3 regions of the Raoultella sp. genome follow, and region 2 is predicted to be linked to each of the others. Evidence: predicted binding sites of a transcription regulator. Region 2 holds the regulator's gene; each other region holds the start of a gene.
The links. The regulator LexA, encoded in region 2, represses DNA repair genes until DNA is damaged. The targets are predictions, from matches to a motif close to TNCTGTATGTACATACAGNA.
Positions count from the first base shown of each region.

Region 1 (6,555 bases), on a different contig from region 2:
TATTCAGTAAATTAATAATCATTCAAAAAAATCGATGAAGACTGTTAATTTCCTTCGATTTTATCTCTCACAAAAAAGCGTGATACTTATCACATCGACGGAACATCGTCCCCTTAACAAGATAACCTGCGAGAGATTAACTATGAAAACCATTAAATATGCTGCCGCTGCTATTGCCCTTACTACTCTGTCCTTCGGCGCTTTCGCCGCTCAACCGGTTAGCCCGTCTCAGGCTGAAAGTATGAACAAAATTGGCGTGGTGTCTGCGGAAGGCGCAACGACTCTGGATGGACTGGAAGCCAAACTGGCTGAAAAAGCGGCAGCCGCTGGTGCGACTGGTTACAGCATCACCTCCGCTAACTCCAACAACAAAATTAGCGGTACTGCGGTTATCTATAAATAATCGCTACACGACCTGTATTAACCCTGAACGACCCTTTAATACCCTTGTTTTGCCCGTCCGTGCCACCGGACGGGCTTTTTTTATTGGAATGTGCTTCTTTTCAGGGGAAACCGGCGACTACCAGTGTTCCGCCACCCTGCTCAGCCCCTGCTCCAGGGTCGTAACCTCACCGGTCGCCACCAGGCAGCAGGCCAGTTGAATTCTCAGCGATGTCGGCAGCGGCTCACTGCCCACGATGCAGCGCTCAATCCAACGGGCGGTGACCTGAGGATCTTTTGATTCCGGCAGTACAGTCCCCTCCTCCGGCAGCTCGCTCTGGCGTTCATGCACCACTTGCGTCCCCGAAGCGTCAATCAGGCTAATTTGCGGACAACGCAGCGGATTGGCATACACCTCACCTTCCGTCCCGTGCATTAATAACGCCCGTCCGCCGATCCCGTTAAAGAATTTTGCAACTTTGCCTACATACTCCGGGTGAGAAACGCTCGATAAGCGTAGCGCCGCATCTTCAGCAAATGGCGTCGCCAGTTTTGCCAGAGTATGTGCGCTGTTGCGCACGCCCATACGCCAGCGCAGGGCAAGCTGATTTTCCAGCGGTGGGCAGAGTACGCCGACCGGAATATACACCGGCTCATGGCAGTCGAGCCGAGCCTGCGCCTGACCCGCATGCCGGGTGGCGGGGATCCCCATCAGCTCAAAAATCGTTTCCGTCAACACCCGGGTCGGATCGTGGCTGATACCATGCACCACTACCGGAAAGCCGAGCTTATGCAGTAAAACCGCAAGCAGAGGGGTCAAATTAGCCTGCTTACGCGCACCGTTATAGCTGGGGATCACAATCGGCATGGGTCTGGCGACAGGCGGCGTCAGACGCAGAGTCTTCTGCTGCATGGCTTCATAGAAGCCTTTCATTTCCGCTTCGCCTTCGCCCTTAATACGCAGAGCGATTAAAATCCCGCCCAGCTCCAGCTCAGTCACCTCGCCATCCAGCATCCGCGAGTAAAGCGCACGGGCAGTATCCACATCCAGGTCACGCGCGTGATTTTTCCCGCGCCCGACTTCTTTAATGATCTTGCTGTAGTCCATCGAAGACTCCTGTTAGCTGCTCACATCGCCGACATCGCACCGTTAACGCCGTTTACGACGCGTCTGTTTTGCTTTCGTTTTGACGATAACTTCTGGAACGGCAGGCTGTTCTATGGGAAAAACAGGCAATGCGTTCAGTAGACGCTTACCATAGTTTTTGGTCAATAAACGCTTATCGTAAATCACCACTTCACCCCAGCAGCTATGGCTGCGAATCAAGCGTCCGACCTGCTGAATAAGGTTAAAAGAGGCGCCGGGCAGACTTTGCACTTCAAACGGATAACGATTCAGGCTCTTCAACCATTCGCCTTCGGTAATCACCACCGGATTGTCTATCGGCGGGAAAGCGATTTTATGAATATGTACCTGACTGAGCAGCTCACCTTTTAGATCCAGCCCTTCGGCAAAGGACTGGAGCCCCACCAGCACGCTACGCTCCCCTCCTTCGACGCGCTTACGGTGCAGCTCTACCAGCCGGTAGCGCGGCTTATCGCCCTGAACCAGCAAGAGCAGGCGCAGATCGGGGACATGTTCCAGGAAACGCAGCATCGCCCGCCCGCTGGCGAACAGCACCAGCATCCCGAGGTGCTTTTTACTTTCAACCTGCTCGCGGAAATAAGCCGCCATTTCAGCAATATGCTGCTCTTCGTTATCGATAAGCGGCTCATAGCGCATCTGCGGGATAACAATTTTGCCCTGCTCAACATGGTTAAAGGGGGAATCCAGCGCCACGAAGCGGTCGCCAGCTTTCTCTTTCAACCCGCTCATCTCCTGCAGGCGTGAAAAGCTGTTTAATGAGCGCAAGGTGGCGGAGGTGACGACAATATGCGGCACGCTACGCCACAGCAATCTTTCCAGCTGCTCGCTGACGCGAATGCCGACGCAGTGAAACCAGATATGCGTCTGACCATCGCGCATATCGCGTGTCACCCATTTGGTGACCGGCGCACCAGATGACTGCGCCAGCGACGCCAGCCGCCACAGCTTGCTCTGGCTTTCAAACATCCCCAGCGCACGGTTCATTTGCAGCAGAACCCGATGCAGGCGTACCACGTCGTGACTAGCGGTTTTTTCCCCGAGGTCGTTAAGAAAGAGCTCCGCCAGCCCGCGCAACATCTCGGTCAGTTTCGCCAGGCGCTGGCAGATATCCATCACCTCCTGCGGCAACTCGCCCATCGGAAAACGATGCTCGGCTTCCTGGCCGGCAGACATATAGAGATTAAGGATAGCGTTCAGCGAGGCGATCAGTTCATACAGCTCCTCACAGTGGCTGGTCAGGCGCTCAGGATTGGCCAGCGGCGGCGTAGTTTTCGGCCGAAACTGCTCCATACAGGTCGCCACCAGCTTAGTGAACAGATCCAGCTGTAGCCGGTACCAGGAGGCGGTCATTTCCGCACTCATTTCCAGCGCGTCGCGGGCTACGTCCGGTAAATGATGGCCTTCATCGAGCACCAGCAGTAGGTTTTTCGGCTCCGGCAACACCGCTTCGCTCTCCATTGCCGCCATCACCAGCGCATGGTTCGCCACCACCACTTCCGCCTCCTGGATTTCTCGTCGGGCAACAAAGAACGGACATTCGCGATAATAGTGGCAGTTGCGATTGAGGCAGCTGGCTTTGTCGGTGCTCAGGCGGCTCCATAGCGCATCATCGACAGGTTTATCGGTGTGATCGCGCAGACCGTCCCAGCGGTAGCTGTCGAGGTCGGTTTTCAGCGTCGCGCACAGCTTCTGTTCAGCCTGATTATTCGGCGTGAGATCGTCATCGAGAAACGCCAGCAGGTCCTGCTGCGTTGGTTCAGTGCTGGCCAGCGCCGTAAGATTGCGCGGGCAAACATAGCGCCCGCGACCAAACGCGGCGGTAAAACGCAGATCGGGAATAATTTTGCGCAGCAGCGGCAGATCTTTGCTGTAGATCTGATCCTGTAGCGCTACGTTGGCGGTACTCACCACCAGGGTTTTCTGCTGCTCACGGGCGATGGCGATGCCGGGAATCAGGTATGACAACGTCTTCCCGACGCCAGTGGGCGCCTCAATGGCCAGGTGTCGGCCTTCTTCCCCGGCAAACGTTTTTGCCACATCGGCAATCATCTGCCGCTGTGGCGGACGGGGAATAAAATCCGGAATCTGTTCCTGAAGCGCCTTATACCAGGCGGCAATTTGCGCTTTCAGCGCAGCGGTCAAAGCCATGAGAAAACCTGAATACTGTATAAACAGCCACTATTGTGACACTTTTTGCCTAGCAGGAGGAGTTTCTTTCTGAGCAATGTGGAATGATGCTCGGGATTTGTCAATCTACCGACCGGGAATCACCGGGCTCGCGCAGGAAGAACCCAGAGACACCATGTACGCTGCGTGCAAGTGACGTTGCATCATCCGGGCAAAGCGTGTTGCCCGGATGATGTCCATGTGGCGGGAGGCGGTTACTCAGCGGCCGCAGGTTTACGCGGGCGACGGCGGCGCTGTTGCTCGCCAGCCGGTTTCGCCTCGCCGCTGCGGCGCGAAGGTTTCGCCCCGGTTTTCGGCGCTTCGCCATCATTACGACGCGGCGCAGACTGCTGGCTGCGACCCTGCCCCTGGGCGTTACGTCCTTGCCCCTGACCACGACCGCCGCCACCGCTACGCTGCTGGCGGCCGTTTTGAATCGGTTCCGCTCTGATAGACGGATCCGGTGCATAGCCATCGATGGCAATACGCGGAATCTCTTTTTTCAGCAGACGTTCGATATCATGCAGCAGTTTATGCTCGTCTACGCAGACCAGCGACAGCGCTTCGCCGGTGGCGGCTGCGCGACCGGTACGGCCGATACGATGAACATAATCTTCCGGTACGTTAGGCAGCTCGTAGTTGACGACGTGCGGCAGCTCTTCGATATCCAGCCCACGCGCGGCGATATCCGTCGCCACCAGCACGCGAATACCGCCGGATTTAAAGTCGGCTAATGCGCGGGTACGCGCCCCCTGGCTCTTGTTGCCATGAATAGCCGCACTGCGGATGCCGTCTTTGTTCAGTTGCTCAGCCAGGTGGTTGGCACCATGTTTGGTGCGGGTAAAGACCAGCACCTGCTGCCAGTTACCTTCACCGATCATCTGCGACAGCAGTTCCCGCTTACGTTTCTTATCAACGAAATGGACGTGCTGCGTTATCTGCTCGGAAGCGGTATTACGGCGAGCCACTTCGATTTCCAGCGGATTATGTAGCAACTTTTCCGCCAGCGTTTTGATGTCGTCGGAGAAGGTCGCAGAGAACAGCAGGTTCTGGCGCTTCGCCGGGAGCTTCGCCAGCACGCGGCGAATATCATGAATAAAGCCCATATCGAGCATGCGGTCGGCTTCATCAAGCACCAGGATTTCAACCTTGTCCAGGCTGACGGCATTCTGATGTTCAAGATCCAGCAGGCGCCCAGGGGTCGCCACCAGAATATCGACGCCGCTGCGCAGTTTCATCATCTGCGGGTTAATACTCACCCCGCCAAAGACTACCAGCGAACGAATATTCAGGTACTTGCTGTAATCGCGAACGTTTTCGCCGATCTGTGCCGCCAGTTCACGTGTTGGCGTGAGGATCAACGCGCGCACCGGACGACGGCCTTTCGCATGCGGCTCTTTCTGAATCAGATGCTGCAGGAGCGGCAGGGTAAAACCTGCCGTTTTGCCGGTGCCGGTCTGGGCGCTTGCCATCAGATCGCGTCCCTGCAACACCGCAGGAATAGCCTGTTGCTGAATGGGGGTTGGCTCAAGGTAACCCTGCTCGGCGACAGCGCGCAGGATCTCAGGGTTCAGGCCAAGGGAATCAAAAGACATAACAACTCCAAACCACCCCGGCCCGTGACAGGCGTAGTTTTCGGGGTGATTATTGCGAATAGAGATGGCAAAAACCACAATGCCATGAAGGGGCGCAGTCTAGCAGGTTTTGTGACGCAACGCATAAATATCCCCTCAGAGTCTCTGCGCCGGACAATCCTCGCCACGGGCGCTTGCAAAGGTCATACGGAAAACACGAAAGAGAGTAGCCACTCTGCTGGACAGTGACACGAACTGGACATATTCTTAATCAATCGATTGATTAATTTTTATAGTGCGATGACGACAACTCCGGTAACCACCAAAGGCGAACAAGCCAGAAGCCAGCTGATTGCCGCAGCCATCGCCCAGTTCGGCGAATACGGCCTGCACGCAACCACCCGCGATATTGCCGCACAGGCCGGGCAAAATATTGCGGCGATCCCCTACTATTTTGGCTCCAAGGACGATCTCTATCTCGCCTGCGCCCAGTGGATTGCCGATTTTATCAGCCATAATTTTCGTCCGCATGCCGAAGCGGCGGAAACGTTGCTGGCGACCCCTTCGCCGGATAAAGCGGCGATTCGGGGACTGATTCTGCGCGCCTGCCAGAATATGATTTTGCTGTTGACCCAGGATGACACGGTCAATTTGAGCAAATTCATCTCCCGCGAGCAACTTTCCCCTACCCCGGCCTACCAGCTAATCCACTGTCAGGTGATCGCACCGCTCCATCGCTATCTGACCCGCCTGATCGCCGCATTTACCGGCCTTGATGCCGATGACACACCAATGATTCTGCACACCCACGCGCTGTTGGGCGAAATTCTCGCCTTCCGACTGGGGCGGGAAACCATTTTGCTGCGGACCGGATGGACGCAGTTCGACGAAGAAAAAACTGAGCAAATTTATCAGGTTATCGCCTGCCATATTGATTTCGTTCTGCAAGGGTTATTGCAAAGGAGCTTGGGATCATGAAAAAACCCGTCATCATCGTTCTGTTAGTGCTGCTGCTGATTGCCGCATTCGGCGGCGGCTGGTGGTGGTATCAAAGCAGCCAGCAGAGGGAACTGACCCTGTATGGCAACGTCGATATTCGCACCGTGAACATGAGCTTCCGCGTCGGCGGGCGACTGGCCTCGCTGAACGTTGATGAAGGCGATAAGATTCAGGCCGGGCAAATATTAGGTCAGCTCGATCGCGCCCCGTATGAAAACGCTTTACAGCAGGCTCAGGCGAATGTCTCCACCGCTCAGGCGCAGTATGACCTGATGATGGCCGGCTACC
Region 1 is NZ_JBCNNS010000006.1:7,135-13,689, forward strand. It holds gene ybiJ (DUF1471 family protein YbiJ) at 143-403, shown strand; gene ybiB (DNA-binding protein YbiB) at 521-1,489, opposite strand; gene dinG (ATP-dependent DNA helicase DinG) at 1,532-3,676, opposite strand; gene rhlE (ATP-dependent RNA helicase RhlE) at 3,910-5,289, opposite strand; gene cecR (transcriptional regulator CecR) at 5,569-6,246, shown strand; gene hlyD (secretion protein HlyD) at 6,243-6,555, shown strand, end outside.
Region 1: the regulator LexA is predicted to act here: its motif matches at 3,690-3,709, upstream of dinG (ATP-dependent DNA helicase DinG).

Region 2 (6,555 bases):
ACCGATACGGGTTTTTACCGTTACCGGAATGGACACCACGTCGCGCATCGCTTTGATACAGTCCGCTACCAGCTGCGCATTGCCCATCAGGCAGGCGCCGAACATCCCGTTTTGCACCCGGTCAGACGGACAGCCGACGTTGAGGTTAATCTCATCATAGCCGCGCGCCTCCGCCAGTTTCGCACACTGGGCAAGCGCCGCCGGATCGCTGCCGCCCAGTTGCAGGGCCAGCGGATGCTCTTCTTCGCTATGGGCCAGATAGTCGCCTTTGCCATGAATGATCGCCCCGGTCGTCACCATTTCGGTATACAGCAGCGTGTGGCGCGACAGCAGGCGCAGGAAATAGCGACAGTGCCTGTCTGTCCAGTCGAGCATCGGCGCGATGGAAAAACGATGGGCGGCAAAAGCGTGAGATGTTGATTCTGGCATCATGGCGAATAAATACGCATCCGGATAAAAAGGGGCGCTACTATAGCACAAAGATAAATCACAGACGCATAGCACCGCGACGAGTGCTGTACGTCTGCGGGACGGACTAGCGCCTGCGCGGTTTGCCGTCGTGCGGGCCGAAAAATTGCGGCGGATGATCGACCCAGCGATCCTGACGCAGGGCGGCATATTCCGGGTTCAGCGGATAGTAGATGCGATTAAATTTTTTGTTCGACTCCCCCACCACTAACAAGCGAACTTCCTGGTCGGTGTTATTCAAAAAGGTATGACACACCCCGGTTCCTGCCGGAAAACCGACGCTGTCGCCCGGCTCAAGCTTCCACAGGTAGCCGTTAATCCAGACTTCAGGATAGCCATCCAGCACATAGATAAACTCCTCCTCATCACTTTCAGCATGGGGATAAGAGGTTCGACGGCCCGGAGGCAAACGTTCATGATGAATACCCAGCCGGTTGAGTCTTAACCCCCGCGCCAACGGCGCGCCAATGGAAAAACGCTCAGGGTTATTGGGATACGTGGCATCATCTGGACCTTCCAGTTCGCGCCAATGTCGAATGCAATCAGGTCGTTTCATCGTTTTCTCCCGAAAATGAGATGCATCAGGTATAGCACAAGCTGCCGGTTCTCGGCGTTTTGCCTGGATCGTGATAAAGTAACAACTTCAGACTCACGCAACCAGAGGATGCTCATGAATAAGACCACTTCGCAAGAAATGTTAGCGCACGCTGAAAAGCTCTGCGCACAGCGCGGCGTGCGCCTGACTCCGCAGCGCCTGGAAGTGTTGCGTTTGATGGGTCTCCAGCAAGGGGCGATTAGCGCCTATGACCTGCTCGACCTGCTGCGCGAGAAAGAGCCGCAGGCGAAACCGCCGACGGTTTATCGGGCGCTGGAGTTTTTGCTGGAACAGGGGTTCGTGCACAAGGTGGAATCCACCAACAGCTACGTGCTGTGTCATCTTTTCGATCAGCCGACCCATAGCTCGGCCATGTTTATCTGCGACCGCTGCGGTGTGGTGAAAGAAGAGTGCGCAGAAGGTGTTGAAGACATTATGCATACGCTGGCGGCCAGAATGGGCTTTGCGCTACGCCATAATGTGATTGAGGCCCACGGCCTGTGCGCAAGTTGTGTCGAGGTCGAAGCCTGTAGCACCCCGGAGCACTGCCATCACGACCATACTATCCAGATTAAAAAGAAAGCCCGCTGAGGCTATCGCCGCAGCGGAAATCCGGGTTGCCGGTACCTCCGTGTACCATCGGGCAGGCAATAACAAAGGGTTGATTCGTTAACCCCCACTGCTACCAGCGGTGATCGTTTTTTCGTTCCCAGTCAGAGACTTCTTTCTCCGCCTGATCTTTGGCGTAGCCATATCGTTCCTGGATTTTACCGACCAGCTGGTCACGCTTACCCTCAATGACGGTCATATCGTCATCGGTCAGCTTGCCCCATTTCTCTTTCGCTTTACCTTTCAACTGTTTCCAGTTACCGCCGATTTCGTCTTTGTTCATAATTCAATCCTCATCGTTCGGTGAGTTAACAGCCCGCTACGTGCCGGACATAGTATTAACTATAGATGAGAATTCTGAGTTAAATTTATTATTCGGAATCTTTAACCAATTACACGTCAAAAATCACTACGAAAACCAGGTGCCACGCCGCCAATGTCGCCGCCAGATAAGCGCCAGCGACAGACCGCGCAGCGCGAGGAACACCGCCAGCGCCAGCCATAGTGCGTGGTTGCCAAGGACCGGCAGCATCAGCAACGTCAGGGCAAATCCCGCCGCCGCCACCGCCATACTGTTGCGCATCTCAGCCCCGCGCGTCGCACCGATGAACATGCCATCCAGCAAATAACACCACACGCCAATCACCGGCAGAACGATCTGCCAGATCAGGTAGCGATCGGCAAGCAGCTGAAGCGAAGGCAGCGAGGTCAACAGGGTGATAATCTGCTGTCCCGCTACGGCATAGGTCGCCGCAAAAGCCAACGCCACCATTCCCGATTGACGACAGGCAGCCCGCCAGACATCAAGCAGTTGGCTACCATTACGCGCGCCGTACGCCTGTCCGGAGTGCGCTTCCACGGCATAAGCGAATCCATCCAGGGCATAGGCGGTGAAGGTCAGCATAGTCATCAGAAGCGCGTTGACGGCGACGATTTCACCACCAAGGCGAGCGCCGAAGACGGTCACCGCACCGAAGCAGAGCTGGAGCAGCAGAGAACGCAGCATGATATCGCGATTGAGCGCCAGCAAACGGCGCACGTCTCCGCGCCACGCGCGCTTCAGCAGGGCGAAAGACACACCGCGCAGCGTCAGCACACGCCTTGCCATCAGCAGTCCCATGATCAAGGTGACATATTCAGCGGTGACCGTTGCCAGCGCGGCGCCCTGGACGTTCATCTGTAGGCCCATTACCAGCCAAAGGTCGAGTACGATATTCAGCAGATTGCCGACGATCAGCAAAATCACCGGCGCCCGGGCATACTGCACGCCCAGCAGCCAACCGAGCAGCACCAGATTTGCCAGCGATGCTGGCGCGCTCAACCAGCGGATGTCGAGAAAGCGCCGCGCCTGCTCTAGCACCGCTTCATTGCCACCAACAATATGCAACGCCAGATCGATAAGCGGGGTTCGGAAAAGCACAATCAGCAGGCCGGCGCCGGTTGCCAGCCCCAGCGGCTGCACCAGCGCCCGCGCCAGGCGGAGAGGATCCTTTGCGCCAAAGGCCTGTGCTGTCAGTCCGGTGGTACTCATTCGCAGGAAAAGCAGCAGCATGAAGAGAAAACTGGTGGCCGTCGCGCCGATCGCGACACCGCCGAGGTAAACCGGGCTGTCGAGATGACCAATCACCGCAGTATCCACCAGTCCCAGCAGCGGAACGGTGATATTGGAGAAAATCATGGGTAGCGCCAGGCGCCACAGGGCCTTATCAGCAGCGTTAAAAAACATGAGAAAGAGCCTGAGCGGAAGGAGACTGCGCAGCATCATGCATCAGACGATGCTGCGTGGAGAAGGTGTTACAGCCACTCACCGTTGCGAATCACGCCGACGGCCAGCCCTTCAATAGTGAAGTTTTGCTCGCGTAGATTCACCACGATAGGGGAAAATTCGCTGTTTTCTGGCAGAAGTTCGACGATGTTACCCTGTTTTTTAAGACGCTTAACGGTAACCTCTTCATCAATACGCGCCACGACAACCTGGCCGTTGCGGACATCCTGAGTTTTATGGACCGCCAGCAAATCGCCATCGAGAATACCGATGTCTTTCATTGACATACCGCTAACACGCAGCAAAAAGTCGGCATTCGGCTTGAACATCGCCGGATCGACCTGAAAATGGCCCTCAATATGCTGCTGAGCCAGCAGTGGTTCACCGGCCGCCACGCGGCCAATCAACGGCAAGCCGGGTTCTTCTTCCGTCAGCAGGCGAATCCCCCGGGATGCGCCGGAGATAATCTCGATCGCGCCCTTACGCGCCAGCGCTTTCAGGTGTTCTTCCGCCGCGTTTGGAGAACGGAACCCCAAGCGCTGAGCAATTTCCGCACGCGTCGGCGGCATGCCCGTCTGGCTGATGTGATCCCGAATGAGATCAAACACCTCTTGCTGCCTGGTCGTTAACGCTTTCATCCCGCCCCCTGGGTGTATATACAGTTATGCTGTGAGTATATACAGCTAACGGTGATTTTGGAATCAAATTTCACACAAAAATCAGGAGATTCTTTCCATTTTGTGTCCCTGATAACCCATTACGCCAGGGGTTATTGTCGCCGGTCGGACAAAAAACCATCGGGGTTGCCCGATCATCGGGAAGACATAGCAACACGGGACATCTCACAAAGCGGCCGCTTAGTGATAGCGGGCCCAGAGCAAGAAGCCCCAGGTGATCAGCGCGATCACAATGGCCAGCAGCACTGCCGCAGAGCCCATATCTTTCGCACGACCGGACAGCTCATGATGTTCAGGGCCAATACGGTCCACCACCGCTTCAATCGCGCTATTAAGAATTTCAACTATCATCACTATCAGGACCGAGCCTATCAGCAGCACACGCGTGATGGCGTCCACGTCCAGCCAGCAGGCGATCGCGACGGCAACAATTGCGGCGACGCCTTCTTGCCGAAATGCGGCCTCGTTGATCCATGCCGCGCGGAACCCTTTCCAGGAATAACCTGCCGCTTTAATGATTCGGGTTAACCCAGTGGTATTATTGGCCATCAAAAGAACCTTTTTATGTAAATGACGTCAATGAGTGTACGCGTTTGCCGCGTGGCAACGGAAATTTTGCACACTTTCTGTTATTCTTGCCGCGCATTTGCATGATTAACCAGAGGCTTCACATCGTTTATGTCCGGCTGGCAACGAATTTACTATAAATTACTGAATTTACCATTACGGGTGCTGGTAAAAAGCAAGTCTATTCCCGCAGAACCTGCACAGGAATTAGGGCTGGATACCTCGCGTCCTATCATGTACGTCCTGCCTTATAATTCAAAGGCGGACCTGCTGACCTTGCGTGCCCAGTGTCTGGAGCACGATTTACCCGATCCGCTTGAACCGCTGGAAATTGACGGCGCGCTGCTGCCGCGCTACGTATTTATCCACGGCGGCCCGCGCGTCTTTACCTACTACGCGCCGAAAGAAGAGTCGATTAAGCTGTTCCACGACTACCTGGATCTGCACCGCAACCACCCTGACCTGGACGTGCAAATGGTGCCGGTGTCGGTGATGTTTGGTCGTGCGCCAGGGCGCGAAAAAGGCGAAGTTAATCCGCCGCTGCGCATGCTGAATGGCATTCAGAAGTTCTTCGCCGTCCTGTGGCTGGGACGCGACAGCTTTGTCCGTTTCTCGCCGCCGGTTTCTCTGCGCAGAATGGCCACCGAACACGGCACCGATAAAATTATCGCCCAGAAGCTGGCCCGCGTCGCGCGTATGCACTTCGCCCGCCAACGTCTGGCAGCCGTCGGTCCGCGCCTGCCGGCGCGTCAGGATCTGTTCAATAAGCTGCTGGCATCCAAAGCCATCGCCCGCGCGGTGGAAGATGAAGCGCGCAGCAAGAAAATCTCCCATGAGAAGGCGCAGCAAAACGCCATCGCACTGATGGAAGAGATCGCCGCGAACTTCTCTTATGAGATGATTCGCCTCACTGACCGCGTTCTTGGCTTTACCTGGAACCGTCTGTATCAGGGGATCAACGTCCACAACGCCGAGCGCGTACGTCAGTTGGCCCATGAAGGGCACGAAATTGTCTACGTACCGTGCCATCGTAGTCATATGGATTACCTGCTGCTCTCCTACGTTCTGTATCACCAGGGGCTGGTGCCGCCGCATATTGCCGCCGGCATCAACCTGAACTTCTGGCCAGCAGGCCCCATTTTCCGCCGCGGCGGCGCCTTCTTTATTCGCCGCACCTTTAAGGGCAATAAGCTCTACTCAACGGTGTTCCGCGAGTATCTCGGCGAGTTGTTCAGCCGGGGTTACTCCGTGGAGTACTTCGTTGAAGGGGGCCGATCTCGTACCGGCCGTCTGCTGGATCCGAAAACCGGTACTCTGTCGATGACCATCCAGGCCATGCTGCGCGGCGGGACCCGTCCGATTACGCTGGTGCCTATCTACATCGGTTACGAGCACGTGATGGAAGTGGGCACCTACGCCAAAGAGCTGCGCGGCGCGACGAAAGAAAAAGAGAGCCTGCCGCAAATGCTGCGCGGCCTGAGCAAGCTGCGTAACCTCGGTCAGGGCTATGTTAACTTTGGCGAACCGCTGCCGCTGATGTCTTACCTGAACCAGCATGTTCCGGAATGGCGTGAGTCTATCGATCCGATCGAAGCCGTTCGCCCATCATGGCTGACGCCGACGGTCAACAACATTGCTTCCGATCTGATGGTGCGCATCAACAACGCCGGCGCAGCCAACGCCATGAATCTGTGCTGCACCGCGCTGCTGGCCTCTCGTCAACGCTCGTTGACCCGTGAACAGCTGACGCAACAGCTGGAGTGTTACCTCGATCTGCTGCGCAACGTGCCGTACTCCCCGGATGCGACCACGCCGGCGGCTTCCGCCAGCGAGCTGATTGACCACGCGCTGAAGATGAATAAGTTCGAGGTCGA
Region 2 is NZ_JBCNNS010000050.1:10,334-16,888, reverse strand. It holds gene dusA (tRNA dihydrouridine(20/20a) synthase DusA) at 1-432, opposite strand, end outside; gene ACZAHD_RS11110 (cupin domain-containing protein) at 536-1,024, opposite strand; gene zur (zinc uptake transcriptional repressor Zur) at 1,139-1,654, shown strand; gene ACZAHD_RS11100 (CsbD family protein) at 1,746-1,955, opposite strand; gene dinF (MATE family efflux transporter DinF) at 2,082-3,398, opposite strand; gene lexA (transcriptional repressor LexA) at 3,467-4,075, opposite strand; gene ACZAHD_RS11085 (diacylglycerol kinase) at 4,295-4,663, opposite strand; gene plsB (glycerol-3-phosphate 1-O-acyltransferase PlsB) at 4,793-6,555, shown strand, end outside.

Region 3 (6,555 bases), on a different contig from region 2:
CGCAATAAAAAAATGATTTTCAGTGGTTAACAGGGGTGTAAGCCCGATGTTTCGGCAGCAAAAGGATTGGGATACGCGAGAAAACGCGTTTGCGGCTTTTACGATGGGGCCACTTACCGATTTCTGGCATCAGCGGGAAGAAGCGGAATTCAGGGGCGTAGACGATGTCCCGGTCCGTTTTGTTCGCTTTTGCGCCCAGGATAACGATCGGGTCGTGGTCATCTGTCCGGGGCGTATTGAAAGCTACGTGAAATACGTCGAGCTGGCTTACGATCTTTTCCACAGCGGTTTCGATGTGATGATTATCGACCACCGCGGCCAGGGGCGTTCCGGGCGAATATTGAACGACAGCCATCGCGGCCACGTGGTGCGCTTTAGCGATTATGTCGACGATCTCGCCGCGCTCTGGCAGCAGGAAGTCGCTCCTGGACATTGGCGAAAACGATTTATCCTCGCGCATTCGATGGGGGGCGCCATTGCGACGCTGTTTTTGCAGCGTCACCAGCAGCATTGCGATGCCATTGCGCTGTGTGCGCCCATGTTCGGGATTGTCATGCGTTTCCCGGACTGGATGGTGCGCCATATTCTCGATTGGGCTGAGGGCCATCAGCGCATTCGTGAAGAGTATGCGCTGGGGACCGGTCGCTGGCGGGCGCTGCCTTTTTCGGTCAATGTGCTGACACACAGTCGCCAACGCTATCGCCGTAATCTGCGCTTCTATGCCGATGAACCGCAACTGCGTGTCGGCGGGCCAACCTACCACTGGGTGCGTGAGGGGATCCTCGCAGGCGAAGAAGCGCTGGCGGGCGTAGAGAAAGACATCACCCCCACCTTGTTATTGCAGGCAGAAGAAGAACGTGTGGTCGATAACCGCATGCACGAACGTTACTGCGAGCTCCGTGCCGCGGCAGGCCGGCCCTGTGAAGGTAATAAGCCGCTTGTCATCGAAGGGGCATACCATGAGATCCTTTTTGAAAAGGACGCTATGCGCTCAGTCGCGCTGAATGCCATCGTCGATTTTTTCGGTCGACATAATTAGAGCCTGTCCCAGTAGGTGTAAATTGTTGCAGCCAGTCTGGACACGGACAGCGCGGAACAACCGGAACGTACAGATAGTACGTGAGGATTGTGAGCACTCCCCGGATCCGAAATGGCAAATAAAAAAGCCTGATCGGACAGGCTCTTAATCCGGCGAAACGCTCGTCGCCCTGCTTAGAGGTTAAAATTTTTATGTACCAGGTTGTTGCATCTGACTTAGATGGCACGCTGCTTTCTCCCGATCACTACTTAACTCCCTACGCAAAAGAGACGCTGCAGCTGCTGACTGCGCGCGGGATCAATTTTGTCTTCGCTACCGGACGCCATTACATCGATGTCGGCCAGATTCGCGATAATCTCGGCATTCAATCCTACATGATCACCTCCAACGGCGCGCGCGTACACGACAGCGAGGGAAAACAGATCTTTGCGCATAACCTTGACCGCGATATCGCGGCCGATCTATTTGAAATGATGCGTAATGACCCGAAAGTCGTGACCAACGTCTACCGCGAAGACGAGTGGTATATGAACCGCCATCGCCCGGAAGAGATGCGTTTTTTCAAAGAAGCCGTGTTCAACTATAAACTCTACGAAGCGGGAGAGCTTGATCCGGACGGGATCAGCAAAGTATTTTTCACCTGTGAAGATCATGAGCATCTGCTGCCGCTGGAGCAGGCGATCAACGCCCGCTGGGGCGATCGCGTGAACGTCAGCTTCTCCACGTTGACCTGCCTGGAAGTGATGGCCGGAGGGGTGTCAAAGGGGCATGCGCTGGAAGCGGTCGCCAAAATGCTGGGCTATCGCCTGAAAGACTGCATCGCTTTTGGCGATGGCATGAACGACGCAGAAATGCTGTCGATGGCGGGTAAAGGCTGCATTATGCAGAATGCTCACCAGCGGCTGAAAGACCTGCATCCGGAGCTGGAAGTGATCGGCAGCAACGCTGGTGATGCGGTGCCGCATTATTTGCGGAAGCTCTATCTCGCCTGATAAAGACTGACGACTGTTTTTTTATTGTTCAGTTGTCAACCTGACTCTTCGCTACAATGAGTCCACTTCTTACTGGGAGACATTCATTGTGGCGCTACTGATTATTACCACTATCCTGTGGGCTTTTTCCTTTAGCCTGATAGGCGAATACCTGGCAGGTAGCGTCGATAGCTACTTTTCCGTGCTAATGCGCGTGGGTCTGGCGGCGCTGGTGTTCCTGCCGTTTCTGCGCACCCGCGGGCAATCGCCGCGTACTATCGTGCTCTACATGCTGGTCGGCGCAATGCAGCTTGGCATCATGTACCTGCTGGCATTCCGCGCCTATGTGTACCTGACGGTGTCTGAATTCCTGCTGTTTACCGTCTTTACCCCGCTTTATATCACGCTGATTTACGATTTGCTCAGCGGACGCAAGCTCCGTTGGGGATATCTGCTGAGCGCGGGGCTGGCGGTACTGGGCGCGGCCATTATTCGTTATGACAAAGTGAGCGATCATTTCTGGACGGGGTTGCTGTTGGTTCAGCTGTCGAACCTTAGTTTTGCTATCGGAATGGTGGGCTATAAACGTCTGATGGAGCTGCGTCCAATGCCGCAGCACAACGCGTTTGCGTGGTTCTATATGGGGGCTTTCCTGGTGGCGGTAGCGGCCTGGTTTATGCTGGGCAATCCGCAAAGGCTGCCAACCACAACGCTACAGTGGGGCGTGCTGGTCTGGCTGGGCGTGGCGGCGTCGGGGCTAGGTTACTTTATGTGGAACTACGGGGCCACCCAGGTGGATGCCGGAACGCTGGGTATTATGAATAACGTGCACGTACCAGCTGGGCTGCTGGTTAACCTTGCCATCTGGCAGGAACAGCCCCACTGGCCGAGCTTTATTACAGGAGCTCTGGTGATCCTGGCCTCACTGTGGGTCCATCGCCGTTGGGTCGCTCCGCACTCCGCACAAACGGCAAATGATCGCAAGCGTGATTCCGCGCTGAGCGAATAAACGCTTCAGTGACCGGCTGACGCTGTTCGCCGTCGCGTACCGCGGCGTACAGTCGGCTCCACAGTCCTTCGCCCAGGGTTTTGGTGATCACCAGACCCTGGCGCTCAAAACTTTCCACCACCCAGTGCGGCAGGGCGGCGATGCCCATCCGTGCGGCGACCATCTGGATTAACAGCAGGGTATTATCAACGCTTTTGAGCTGCGGGCTGATACCGGCCGGCTGCAGGAAGTGGCGCCAGATATCCAGGCGACCGCGCTGAACCGGATAAATCAACAGCAGTTCCGACGCCAGATCTTCCGGCGCAATGCGCGTTTTCACCGCCAGCGGATGCTCAGGCGCCAGCACCAGACGGACTTCAAAATCAAACATGGGCGAATAGTGCAGGCCGCTGCGTGGCAGGATATCGGAGGTCATCACCAGATCCAGCTCGCTTTGTTGCAGGGCGGGCTGTGGGTCAAAGGTAACGCCAGACTGGAAATCCACTTCGACGTGCGGCCAGCGGGCGCGGAAACTCTCCAGCGCCGGAGTCAGCCATTGAATGCAGCTATGACATTCGATAGCGATGCGCAGACGGGTTTGCTGCGGCTCGTGGCAGTCCTGCAGCGCACGGCTGATTTGTGGCAGAACCTGGTTTGCCAGCTGGAGCAGAATCTCCCCCTGCGGGGTGAAGCGCAGAGGCTGGCTTTTACGCACAAACAAGCGGAAGCCAAGGCGTTGTTCCAGATCGCTGAACTGGTGAGACAGGGCGGACTGGGTTTGATGCAGTGCCGCCGCAGCGCCTGCCAGCGACCCGCTGTTCCGCAACGCCTGTAGCGTTTTCAGGTGTTTAATTTCGATCATGAAAGTCCTTCACTTCGGCATGAATAATTTGCGCTTGAGGAATATACAGTACCTGTCAATTATGGATGTGTAAACATCTGGACGTCTAAACCTATCATATTTCGACTTGCAGAGGCGTTGGCTTCCTCGCGTACCCCAGCAGCTTACTTTAGTAAGCACCTGAGGATGCGCCTTGCTGCCAGCTGAACTATTTAGGGTTTTCCCGCAGAGACAAAATTAAAAAATATGAGGTCTTAAAAATGACAATTATTAATCACACCCTCGGTTTCCCTCGCGTTGGCCTGCGTCGCGAGCTGAAAAAAGCGCAAGAGAGTTACTGGGCAGGCAACTCGACCCGCGAAGAATTGCTGGCAGTGGGCCGCGAGCTGCGCGCACGCCACTGGGAGCAGCAGAAGCTGGCGGGCATTGACCTGCTGCCGGTGGGTGATTTCGCCTGGTACGACCATGTTCTGACCACCAGCCTGCTACTGGGTAACGTGCCGGCTCGTCATCAGAACAAAGATGGCTCGGTTGATATCGATACCCTGTTCCGCATTGGCCGCGGCCGTGCGCCGACCGGCGAACCGGCGGCAGCGGCAGAAATGACCAAATGGTTTAACACCAACTATCACTACATGGTGCCAGAGTTCACCAAAGGGCAGCAGTTTAAGCTGACCTGGACCCAGTTGCTGGATGAAGTGGACGAAGCGCTGGCGCTGGGTCATAAGATTAAACCCGTCCTGCTAGGGCCGGTGACTTATCTGTGGCTGGGTAAAGTAAAAGGCGAACAGTTTGACCGCCTGAGTCTGCTGAGCGACATCCTGCCGGTTTATCAGCAGGTGCTGGCAGAACTGGCAAAACGCGGCATCGAGTGGGTGCAGATTGACGAGCCGGCTCTGGTGCTGGAGCTGCCGCAGGCGTGGCTGAAAGCGTTCAAACCAGCGTATGACGCGCTCGCAGGCCAGGTTAAGCTGCTGCTGACCACCTACTTTGAAGGCATCACCGCCAACCTCGACACCATCGCCGCGCTGCCGGTGCAGGGTCTGCACGTTGACCTGGTTCACGGTAAAGATAATGTGGCCGATCTGCATCGGCGTCTGCCAGCCAACTGGCTGCTCTCTGCGGGCCTGATCAACGGTCGCAACGTCTGGCGCGCCGATCTGACGGAGAAGTCTGCGCAAATTAAAGATATCGTCGGTAAGCGTGAATTGTGGGTTGCCTCTTCCTGTTCCCTGCTGCACAGCCCGATCGATCTGAGCGTGGAAACCCGTCTCGATGCGGAAGTGAAAAGCTGGTTTGCCTTCGCCCTGCAAAAATGTGTCGAGCTGGCGCTGTTGCGCGATGCGCTGAACAGCGGTGATACGGCGAAACTGGTGGAATGGAGCGCGCCAATTCAGGCTCGCCGCCACTCAACCCGCGTGCATAACGCCGCAGTGGAAAAACGCCTGGCGGCAATTACTGCACAGGACAGCCAGCGTAACAGTTCGTACGCTGAGCGCGCCCAGGCGCAACGTGCGCGCTTCAATCTGCCGGCGTGGCCGACCACGACCATCGGCTCTTTCCCACAAACTACAGAGATCCGCGGCCTGCGTCTGGACTTCAAAAAAGGCAATCTCGATGCCAGCAACTACCGCACCGGTATTGCTGAACACATCAGACAGGCGATTGTTGAGCAGGAACGTTTAGGGTTAGATGTTCTGGTTCACGGCGAAGCCGAGCGTAACGACATGGTGGAGTACTTCGGTGAACACCTCGACGGGTTCATCTTCACGCAAAATGGCTGGGTACAGAGCTACGGCTCCCGCTGCGTGAAACCGCCGGTGGTTATCGGGGATGTCAGCCGCCCGGAAGCGATCACCGTTGAGTGGGCGAAGTTTGCGCAGTCGCTGACCGACAAGCCGGTGAAAGGCATGCTGACCGGTCCGGTGACGATTCTTTGCTGGTCTTTCCCGCGTGAAGACGCCAGCCGCGAAACCATCGCGAAACAGATTGCGCTGGCGCTGCGTGACGAAGTGGCGGATCTGGAAGCGGCCGGTATCGGCATCATCCAGATTGATGAACCGGCGCTGCGTGAAGGCCTGCCGCTCAAGCGTAGTGACTGGGATGCTTACCTGCAGTGGGGCGTGGAAGCCTTCCGGATCAACGCTGCGGTGGCGCGGGATGATACTCAGATCCACACCCATATGTGTTATTGCGAGTTCAATGACATCATGGATTCGATTGCCGCGCTGGATGCGGATGTGATCACCATTGAAACCTCGCGCTCTGACATGGAGCTGCTGGAGTCGTTTGAAGAGTTTGAATACCCGAATGAAATCGGGCCGGGCGTATATGACATCCATTCACCGAACGTCCCGAGCGTGGAGTGGATTCAAGCGCTGCTGGCGAAAGCGGCGCAGCGTATCCCGGCAGAGCGTCTGTGGGTCAACCCGGATTGCGGCCTGAAAACCCGCGGCTGGCCGGAAACCCGCGCCGCGCTGGCCAACATGGTGAAAGCTGCGCAGAACCTGCGCCAGGCATAATTCAGTCCCCCCGTCCCGGAGGAGGCTCAGGCCTCCTCTTCTTTTTTGTCTTTTTTATTCCGTGCGGGTAAATGCACTGTTCAACCTGCGGAGTTTCCCCGGCTGGGCTACGCTTAGCTGCACCGAGCAAGCACAGATATTCCTGGAGGAGAATGATGACCAGGCTTGACGATCTGCAGCGGTCTTTACGTTTT
Region 3 is NZ_JBCNNS010000018.1:32,693-39,247, forward strand. It holds gene pldB (lysophospholipase L2) at 47-1,039, shown strand; gene yigL (sugar/pyridoxal phosphate phosphatase YigL) at 1,231-2,031, shown strand; gene ACZAHD_RS04945 (carboxylate/amino acid/amine transporter) at 2,120-3,019, shown strand; gene metR (HTH-type transcriptional regulator MetR) at 2,907-3,860, opposite strand; gene metE (5-methyltetrahydropteroyltriglutamate--homocysteine S-methyltransferase) at 4,100-6,361, shown strand; gene ACZAHD_RS04960 (transporter substrate-binding domain-containing protein) at 6,517-6,555, shown strand, end outside.
Region 3: the regulator LexA is predicted to act here: its motif matches at 3,892-3,911, upstream of metR (HTH-type transcriptional regulator MetR).